Regions from separate parts of the Allobosea sp. GW822-FHT05A11 genome, predicted to be linked through region 2. Evidence: predicted binding sites of a transcription regulator. Region 2 holds the regulator's gene; the other holds the start of a gene.
What was found. The regulator PhoB, encoded in region 2, activates phosphate uptake and scavenging genes when phosphate is short. The targets are predictions, from matches to a motif close to TGTCATNNANCTGTCAT.
Positions count from the first base shown of each region.

Region 1 (4,415 bases), on a different contig from region 2:
CGTGCCTGGGCTCAGGCCTTGCGTCCCCCTCGGCGTGCGAGGGAGCGGGGACTTGAATTGGAGAGCGATTTTCCACGTCCGGACAGACTCGGGTTCGTCATGAAGTACTTATGCGCATTGAACGGCTCTTCGTTCGGCGCGGGGACAATGCGGCGCGAGCCGCCATCGGGCAATATCGTCCAGCTCTGCTCGTTGTCGAGCAGGTTGGCCAACATGATCTGATCCAGCAACTGCTGATGCACCGTCGGATTCAGGATCGGGGTCAGCGCCTCGACGCGGCGATCGAGATTGCGCGGCATCAGATCGGCCGAGGAGATGTAGATCTTGGCCTTGGGTCCGGGCATGCCGTGGCCGGCACCGAAAGCGTAGATGCGCGTATGCTCGAGGAAGCGGCCGATGATCGACTTGACGCGGATATTCTCGGACAAGCCGGGCACGCCCGGCCGCAGGCAGCAGATGCCGCGCACGACGAAGTCGATCTCGACGCCGGCCTGGCTCGCGTCATAGAGCGCGTCGATGATCTCCGGGTCGACCAGCGAATTGCACTTGCCCCAGATCGCGCCCTTGCGGCCGGCCTTCACATGGGCGACCTCCTCGGCGATGTCGGCGAGCAGACGCTGCTTCAGACCAGTCGGCGAGACGGCCATTCGCTCCAGCCCGGCCGGCTCGGCATAGCCGGTGATGAAGTTGAAGACGCGGGCGACGTCCTGCGCGATCACCGGATCGGCGGTGAAGAAGGAGACGTCGGTATAGATGCGCGCCGTGATCGGGTGGTAGTTGCCGGTCGCGATATGGCAGTAGCTGACGAGCTGGCCGGCCTCGCGGCGCACCACCAGCGAGAGCTTGGCGTGGGTCTTGAGCTCGATGAAGCCATAGACGACCTGGACGCCGGCCCGCTCCATCTCCTTGGCCCAGCGGATATTGGCTTCCTCGTCGAAGCGGGCCTTAAGCTCGACCAGTGCCGTCACCGACTTGCCGGCCTCGGCCGCTTCCGTCAGCGCCTTGACGATCGGCGAGTTCGATGAGGTGCGGTAGAGCGTCTGCTTGATCGCGACGACATTGGGATCGCGCGCCGCCTGCTGCAGGAACTGCACGACGACGTCGAAGCTCTCATAGGGATGGTGGACGAGCAGGTCCTTCTGGCGGATCGCAGCGAAGCAATCGCCGCCATGCTCGCGGATACGCTCGGGGAAACGGGCATTGTACGGCTTGAACTTCAGGTCCGGCCGGTCGACGCCGACGAGCTGCGAGAGTTCGGTCAGGCCGATCAGGCCGTTGACCTCGACGACCTCGTCGCTGTCGACCTTGAGCTCGCGCACGATCAAACGGCGCAGATGGTCAGGCATGCCGGTCGAGAGCTCGAGCCGGATCACCACGCCGAGGCGGCGCTGCTTCAGCATGGTTTCGAAGACGCGGACGAGGTCCTCGGCCTCCTCCTCGATATCGAGATCGGAATCGCGGATGATGCGGAAGGAACCCGCCCCCTTCACCTCGTAGCCGGGGAAGAGCTTGCTGATGAACAGCGAGACCGCGTCGTCGAGCGCGATGAAGCGATGCAAACCCTCGCGCGCCAGATCCGGCAATTCGATGAAGCGGTCGATCTTGGTCGGCACGCGGATCAACGCGTCGAGCTGACGGCCATCATTCTTGCGCTCCAGCGCCAGCGCGATGGTGAAGCCCAGATTGGGAATGAAGGGGAAGGGGTGCGCCGGGTCGATCGCCAGCGGCGTCAGCACCGGGAAGATGTAATTGAGGAAGTAGTCCTCCAGCCAGATCCGGTCCTGCGCGCCGATATCGCCGGGCTGGAGCAGGTGAATGCGGTTCTCGTGCAGCTCATGGCGCAATTCGGCCCAGCGCGCCTGCTGGTCGGCGGTCAGTGCCGCGACGGCCTCGCCGATGGCGACGAGTTGGCCGGCTGGCGTCAGGCCATCCTGGCTGCGCGTGGTCACGCCGGCCTTGAGCTGCTCGCGCAGGCCGGAGACGCGGACCATGAAGAATTCGTCGAGATTGTTCGCGGAGATCGAGAGGAAGCGCAGCTGCTCCAGCAGCGGGTGGCTGCGATTGGAAGCCTCCTCCATGACGCGGCGGTTGAACTGGAGCCAGGAGAGCTCGCGGTTCATGAAACGCTCCGGCTGCTGGCGCAGGGGCGCCGCATCAGCCTCGCTGGAGAGCTTCTCCGACTCGTCGATCACCGTGTCGAGGGTCATGCGCTTCACTCGCGTCCTGGTCGTCTTGCCGCTCATGCCGCCGTTGAAGCCATTCTAGTGCGACGGTTCGATGACAAGCGACATGATTTGAAGCATGCGGCCTGCGCAGAGATGGCCGGGTTCAACCCGGCTCCTCCGGGAACAGTTCCGCCAGCGCCTCCTGCACCAGCGGGCGCGTCACCCGGCGTCCGCGTTCGAGCGCGAGCCGGTCGAGCCGATCGACGACCTGCCGCGCGGCGGCGAAGGAACGTTCCATCCGCATGGCCAAGCTGTCGATCACGGCGATATCGACCACGAGCTGGCGGTCGATGAAGAGCTTGACCAGCAGTGCCCGCAGCAGCCCGTCATCCGGCGGTTCGATCGTCGCGGCCGGCGCCAGCCGGAGTCGCGACAGCAGATCCGGCACGCTAACGCCCCAGAGATCGGGCGCGCTTCGCGCCGTCAGCAGCAGGAAGCCGCCGCGCGCCTTGATTGCGTTCATCAGGTGAAACAGGGCTCGCTCGTCGAGGCGGCCGGCATCGCAATCCTCGATCACCAGCGCCCCGCCGGACACGAGGTGGGGCACCTCCGCCTCGTTCAGCTCCGCTGCCGAAATCGTCCAGGCATGGGCGGCGCGGGCCCAGATCGCGGCAAGATGGGTCTTGCCGGCCCCTTCCGGCCCGGTCAAGCGCAGCCAGGCCTCCGGCCAGGCTGGCCAGCTCTCGATCAGGCTGTAAGCCGCCTCGTTGGAAGAGCCGACGAGAAAATCCTCGACGCCATGGCGGCTGTCGACCGGCAGGTCGAAGGCGAGCTGGCGCGGGCGTGGCGGAATGTCGGACATGGCGGCTCAGGCGTCGGCGTCGACGCGCGCCTTTGCCGCCGCAGAGCGGGTGGCATCGCCGCCGTGATAGAGATTGCTGGCGAGATATTGCCTCAGGGCAAAGCGGCAGAGCACGCCGATGACAGCCGCGAGCGGCACGGCAAGCAGCAAGCCCACGAAGCCGAACAGCGAGCCGAAGGCAAGCAGCGCGAACATCAGCCAGACCGGGTGCACGCCGATGGAATCACCGACGAATTTCGGCTGGAAGATATTTCCTTCGAGGAATTGCCCGGCCAGGAAGACGCCGAGCGTCGCCAGCGGCCAGGTCCAGTCCGGCCAGAACTGCACCGTCGCGACACCGACCGAAAGCACCAGCCCGGTCAGCGAGCCGACATAGGGAATGAAGGAGAGGAAACCCGAGATGATGCCGATCAGCGCGCCGAAATTCACGCCGATGACGCTGAGGCCGATCGCATAGAAGCCACCAAGCAGAACGCAGACCAGTGCCTGCCCGCGCAGGAAGCCGGCGATCGCCATGTCCATCTCGTGCAGCAGGCTGCGGATGGTGTCGCGATGGTCGAGCGGCAGCCAGCTATCGACGGTCGCGACCATGCGGTCCCAGTCGACCAGCAGGTAGAAGGCGATGACCGGCGTCAGCACCAGGAGCGAGAACACCCCGACGATGGCTGTGCCGCCGCTCCAAAGCGATTGCAGCAGGCCGCCGACCCATTTCATGCCGTCCCCGACGAGATTGCCGAGCGAGTTCTGCGCTTCCTTGGTCAGGTCGGCGCCGCCGAAGCGCTCCAGCCAGGGCGCCCCCTTCTCCAGCACCAGCGCCTGCAGCTTGGCGGCGTCGCCCGGAAGGCGGGCGACGAGCCCGGCAAGCTGCTGGCCGAGCAGCGGCGCCAGCAGCACCAGCCCCAGCACGAAGATGAGCAGGAATACGACGAGGATGACGATCGTCGCCGCCAACCGGTTCATGCCCATGCGCTCCAGCCTGTCGGCGAGCGGGTCGAGCAGATAGGCCAGCGCCAGTGCCGCGATGAAGGGCAGCATCACGTCCCGCAGCATCACCAGAACCAGGACGAATACGAGAAGGGAGCCGACCCAGAAGCCGATCTGGCGCTGCAACGTCATCGATCAGCCTCTCTCGCGTCTCACGGCCGGCGGGACAAGACAAATGTGCATCGAGGCCCGGGGTTCCAAGCCGCAATGGCGGATAAAGCCCCGTCAACCTGCCATGTGGCGCAGCCAGAAGGCGAGATAGGCCGTCATCGAGGCGACCGTCAACAGAGCGACGAGGAGTTCACAGACCAGAGCGGCAGCGCCGAGCTCGATCCCGAAGGCGCGCGAACCGAGCGCCAGCGCGGCGAAGCCGATCTGCGCGGCAGTGTTGAGCTTGCTGACGA
Region 1 covers NZ_JBXAMI010000002.1:510,431-514,845, forward strand. The annotation lists gene ppx (exopolyphosphatase) at 1-76, opposite strand, end outside; gene AC1RLU_RS07720 (RNA degradosome polyphosphate kinase) at 12-2,207, opposite strand; gene AC1RLU_RS07725 (P-loop NTPase family protein) at 2,329-3,027, opposite strand; gene AC1RLU_RS07730 (AI-2E family transporter) at 3,034-4,143, opposite strand; gene AC1RLU_RS07735 (CDP-alcohol phosphatidyltransferase family protein) at 4,237-4,415, opposite strand, start outside.
Region 1: a site for PhoB is predicted at 2,267-2,283, ahead of AC1RLU_RS07720 (RNA degradosome polyphosphate kinase). Genes of this name have one in related genera too.

Region 2 (4,415 bases):
TCCTCGTGCTCTCGCTCGTTGCCCGGCGCATCGTCGCCGGCAGCAAGTAGAGCTTGAAACCAACCCGGTCGCGACCGACCTTGAGGACTTAATGTCGATGCTTTCGACCCTTGAACTCTCCCCCCAGTCGCTCGATGCCGAGGCGCCCGTCCGGATCGCGGTGAAGAACCTCGATTTCTACTACGGCGAGCACAAGGCGCTGAAGAACATCAATCTCGACTTCCGTGATCGTCACGTCACGGCGCTGATCGGCCCGTCCGGCTGCGGCAAGTCGACCCTGCTGCGCATCTTCAACCGCATCTACTCGCTCTATCCGGAGCAGCGCGCGGAAGGGCAGATCATGCTCGACGGCCGCAACATCATCTCGAACGACGTCGACGTGAACGAATTGCGTTCGCGGGTCGGCATGGTGTTCCAGAAGCCGACGCCGTTCCCGATGTCGATCTACGACAACGTCGCCTTCGGCATCCGCCTCTACGAGAAGCCGCCGAAATCCGAGCTCGACGACCGTGTCGAGGGCGCGCTGCGCCGCGCCGCGCTCTGGGACGAGGTCAAGGACAAGCTGAAGAGCTCCGGCATGGGCCTCTCCGGCGGCCAGCAGCAGCGCCTCTGCATCGCGCGCACCATCGCGCAGAAGCCGGAAGTGATCCTGTTCGACGAGCCGACCTCGGCGCTCGACCCGATCTCGACCGGCAAGATCGAGGACCTGCTGGAGCAGCTCAAGAGCGACTTCACCATCGCGATCGTGACGCACAACATGCAGCAGGCGGCGCGCATCTCGCAGTACACCGCGTTCATGTATCTCGGCGAGGTCATCGAGTTCGCGCCGACCAACACGATCTTCATGAACCCGGCCAAGAAGCAGACCCAGGACTACGTCACCGGCCGTTTCGGCTAAGCGGCGACGAGGAGGACACCCCTATGACCGACCACATCGTCCGCTCCTACGACACCGATCTCGAAGGCATCCGCCGCAGCCTCGCTGAAATGGGCGGCATGGCCGAGCGCATGCTGGGCGATTCCACGGTCGCGCTGGTTCGCCGCGACACCGCGCTCGCCCAGAAGATCATCTCGGCCGACCAGCGCCTCGACAACCTCCAGCGCGAGGTCGAGGAAAAGGCCGTGCTCACCATCGCCCGGCGCCAGCCGCTGGCGCAGGACCTGCGCGAGCTGATCTCGGCGATCCGCCTCGCTTCCGACATCGAGCGCGTTGGCGATCTCGCCAAGAACATCGCCAAGCGCGCCGTCGCCATCGCCGGGCAGTTCCAGCCGCCGCATCGTGCGGTCGTCGGTCTCGAGCATATCAGCCGCCTCGTGCAGGCCCAGCTCAAGGACGTGCTCGACGCCTATGCCGCGACCAACGAGCAGAAGGCGCTCGAGGTCTGGAAGCGCGACGACGAGATCGACGCGCTCTACACCTCGCTGTTCCGCGAACTCCTGACCTATATGATGGAGGACCCGCGCAACATCACCTTCTGCACGCATCTGCTGTTCTGCGCCAAGAATATCGAGCGCATCGGCGACCACACCACCAATATCGCCGAGACGATCCATTACCTCGTCACCGGCGATTCCCTCGACGTGAACCGGCCGAAGCTCGACACGACCAATATCGAGGTCGAAGCGGTGACGGGAAACTGAGGTCGAAGCCATCATGGCCGCACGTATCCTGATCGTCGAGGACGAGGAGCCGCTCACCCTGCTGCTGCGCTACAATCTCGAAGCTGAGGGCTTCGAGGTCGACAGCGTCGCGCGCGGGGATGACGCCGAGCTGCATCTGCGCGATTCCACGCCCGATCTGGTCCTGCTCGACTGGATGCTGCCGGGCCTCTCCGGCATCGAGCTCTGCCGCCGGCTGCGCTCGCGGCGCGATACCGAGCGCGTGCCGATCATCATGCTGACGGCGCGCGGCGAGGAGACCGAGCGCGTGCGTGGGCTTGCGACCGGCGCCGACGACTATGTCGTGAAGCCGTTCTCGCTGCCGGAGCTGATCGCCCGCATCCAGGCGCTTCTTCGCAGAGCGAAGCCTGGCCATGTCGCAGGGTTGCTCGCGGCCGGCGATCTCGAACTCGACCGCACGACGCGCCGCGTCCGGCGCGCCGGGAGCGAACTGCATCTCGGCCCGACCGAGTTCCGCCTGCTGGAATTCCTGATGCAGGCGCCGGGCCGGGTCTATTCGCGCGCCCAGCTCCTCGACGCCGTCTGGGGCCGCGACGTCTATATCGACGAGCGCACGGTCGACGTCCATGTCGGGCGGCTGCGCAAGGCGATCACGCCGGGCGACGCCAAGGACCCGCTGCGCACCGTGCGCGGCGCGGGTTACGCCTTCGACGAGACCTTCGCGCGCAGCGGCGCCGCGTAAGCCTCAGGCGTTCGGGCCGCCCTCGATATCGCCGGCCCAGGTCAGGGCCTTGTCATAGTCCTCGGGCTTGAAGGCGCGGACCTTGACGAAGGGGATCGCCGGGTCGAGCAGATCGACGAAGCCGGCGAGCCAGCCCTTGTCGGTGATCACGGCCTCCTTGGGGAAGCGCCTGAGCTCCCAGAGCTTGCCGAGACTGTAGCGCGCGTCCTTCCAGGCCGCGGCCAGCGTCATGTCGGTGAAATCGGTCATGTCGGCGAGGATGCCGAGCTTCTCGTGACGTTCGAGCCGGGCGTCGATATCGGCCATGATGGCGTCGAGATCCTCAGCCGTGAGCGTTTGCGACAGCCGATAGGCGGCGACATGGTCGGGGGCGGGCAGAATGGTGAGCATGGCTCCTCCTCCTCGGGTGACAACGCGCAGGCGAGGGGGAGGTTTCGCCGGGTCGGGTCAGACGTAAGGGGGCGGCGCGCGCGTCGCTGCGTCGAAGCTCTCGGCCTCGGCCCGCAGCCAGGCGATGAAGGCATCCAGCCCGGGCCGCGGCGGCTGGTCGAGCGGCCGCGTCAGCCAGCAGCCGATGGCGCTGGTGAAGCCGAGCCCCAGCGGATTGACGAGCGCGCCGGAGGCAAGCTCGTCGGCGACGTAGCAGCGTGGCGCCAGCGCGAGGCCGAGGCCGGCGACGGCGGCGCTGGTGATCACGGAATAATAGCCGTAGCGCACGGTATGCTCTGGCACTGCGCCGCGCAGATCATGCGCTTCGGTGAACTCGGCCCAGAAGGTCGGCATCTGATAGTGCTGCAGCAGGGTCATCTTCTGGATATCGGCAGCGCGGCGGAAACCGCCCATCCGCTCGATCAGGCTGGGCGCCGCGACGAGCGCGACATCGCGGCCGAAGAGGAAATGCGCCTCCTTTCCGGGCCAGGGCGGGACGCCATGGGCGATCTCGATATCCGGTTCCTCCGTCTCGCTCTCGCTGACGTAATTGGTGAACTGCACGTCGACGCCGGGATGGGCCTCGGCGAAGGCCGGAAAGCGCGCCATCAGCCAGCGCTCGCCGGCGATCGCGACCATGTGCAGGCGGATCGGCCGGGCGATGGCGTTGCGCTCGGCGAGACGCCGCGCGCCGCGTTCCATCTGCTCCAGCGCGGCTTCCGCATAGGGCAGGTAGATCGCGCCGGCTTCGGTGAGCTTGAGGCCGAGCGGGCTGCGGTCGAACAGCACCGTGCCGAGGTGATGCTCCAGCGAGAGGATCTGCTTGGACACCGCGCTCTGGGTCAGGTTGACCGCGAGGGCGGCGCGGGCCGTCGAGCCCAGCCTTGCGACGGTCGCGAACGCCCTCAGCGCCGCGGCTGACGGGGGTGGCCGGCTGGCCGCCATGGGGTATTCCTTTTTGGACTATCTCGGCGGAGATCGTTTCGTTTGCCGGCCTCTCGGTCAAGAGGCCATTCTTCCCTGACGGGAGGAACGAGATCATGAACCAGACGACCCGACTCTGGGGCGGCCGCTTCCGCAAGCCGCCGGACCCGCGGCTGATGAAGCTGTCGAGCGCCGCCGGCGAGCACGCAAGGCTGGTGCCGCAGGATGTCGCGGGCGGCAAGGCGCATGCGGCCGAACTCGGTCGCGCCGGCCTGCTGACGGCCGAGGAACTCCAGACCATCCTGACCGCGCTCGACGGGATCGCCCGCGATACGGTCGCGGGGCGGATCGCGCCCGGTCCCGATGACGAGGACGTCCATACCTTCATCGAACGTATCCTGACCGAGCGCGTCGGCTCGACCGGCGCCAAGCTCCGCGCCGGACGCTCGCGCAACGACCAGGCGGCGAACAATCTCAAGCTCTATCTGCGGAGCAAGTCGCGCTCGCTCGCCGGCATGCTGGCGGAGTTGCTGGCTGCGATCGCCGATCAGGCGGAGGAGCATGCGGCCTCGGTCTGCCCCGGCTTCACCCATCTCCAGAGCGCGCAGCCCGTCACCTTCGGCCATTGGCTGATGGCGCATGGCCAGGTGCTGATGCGCGATGCCTCGCGCCTGACCGACTGGGAGAAGCGCTCCGGCCA
Region 2 covers NZ_JBXAMI010000001.1:437,080-441,494, forward strand. The annotation lists gene pstA (phosphate ABC transporter permease PstA) at 1-50, shown strand, start outside; gene pstB (phosphate ABC transporter ATP-binding protein PstB) at 92-898, shown strand; gene phoU (phosphate signaling complex protein PhoU) at 922-1,641, shown strand; gene phoB (phosphate regulon transcriptional regulator PhoB) at 1,655-2,362, shown strand; gene AC1RLU_RS02150 (SpoIIAA family protein) at 2,366-2,752, opposite strand; gene AC1RLU_RS02155 (LysR family transcriptional regulator) at 2,810-3,736, opposite strand; gene argH (argininosuccinate lyase) at 3,832-4,415, shown strand, end outside.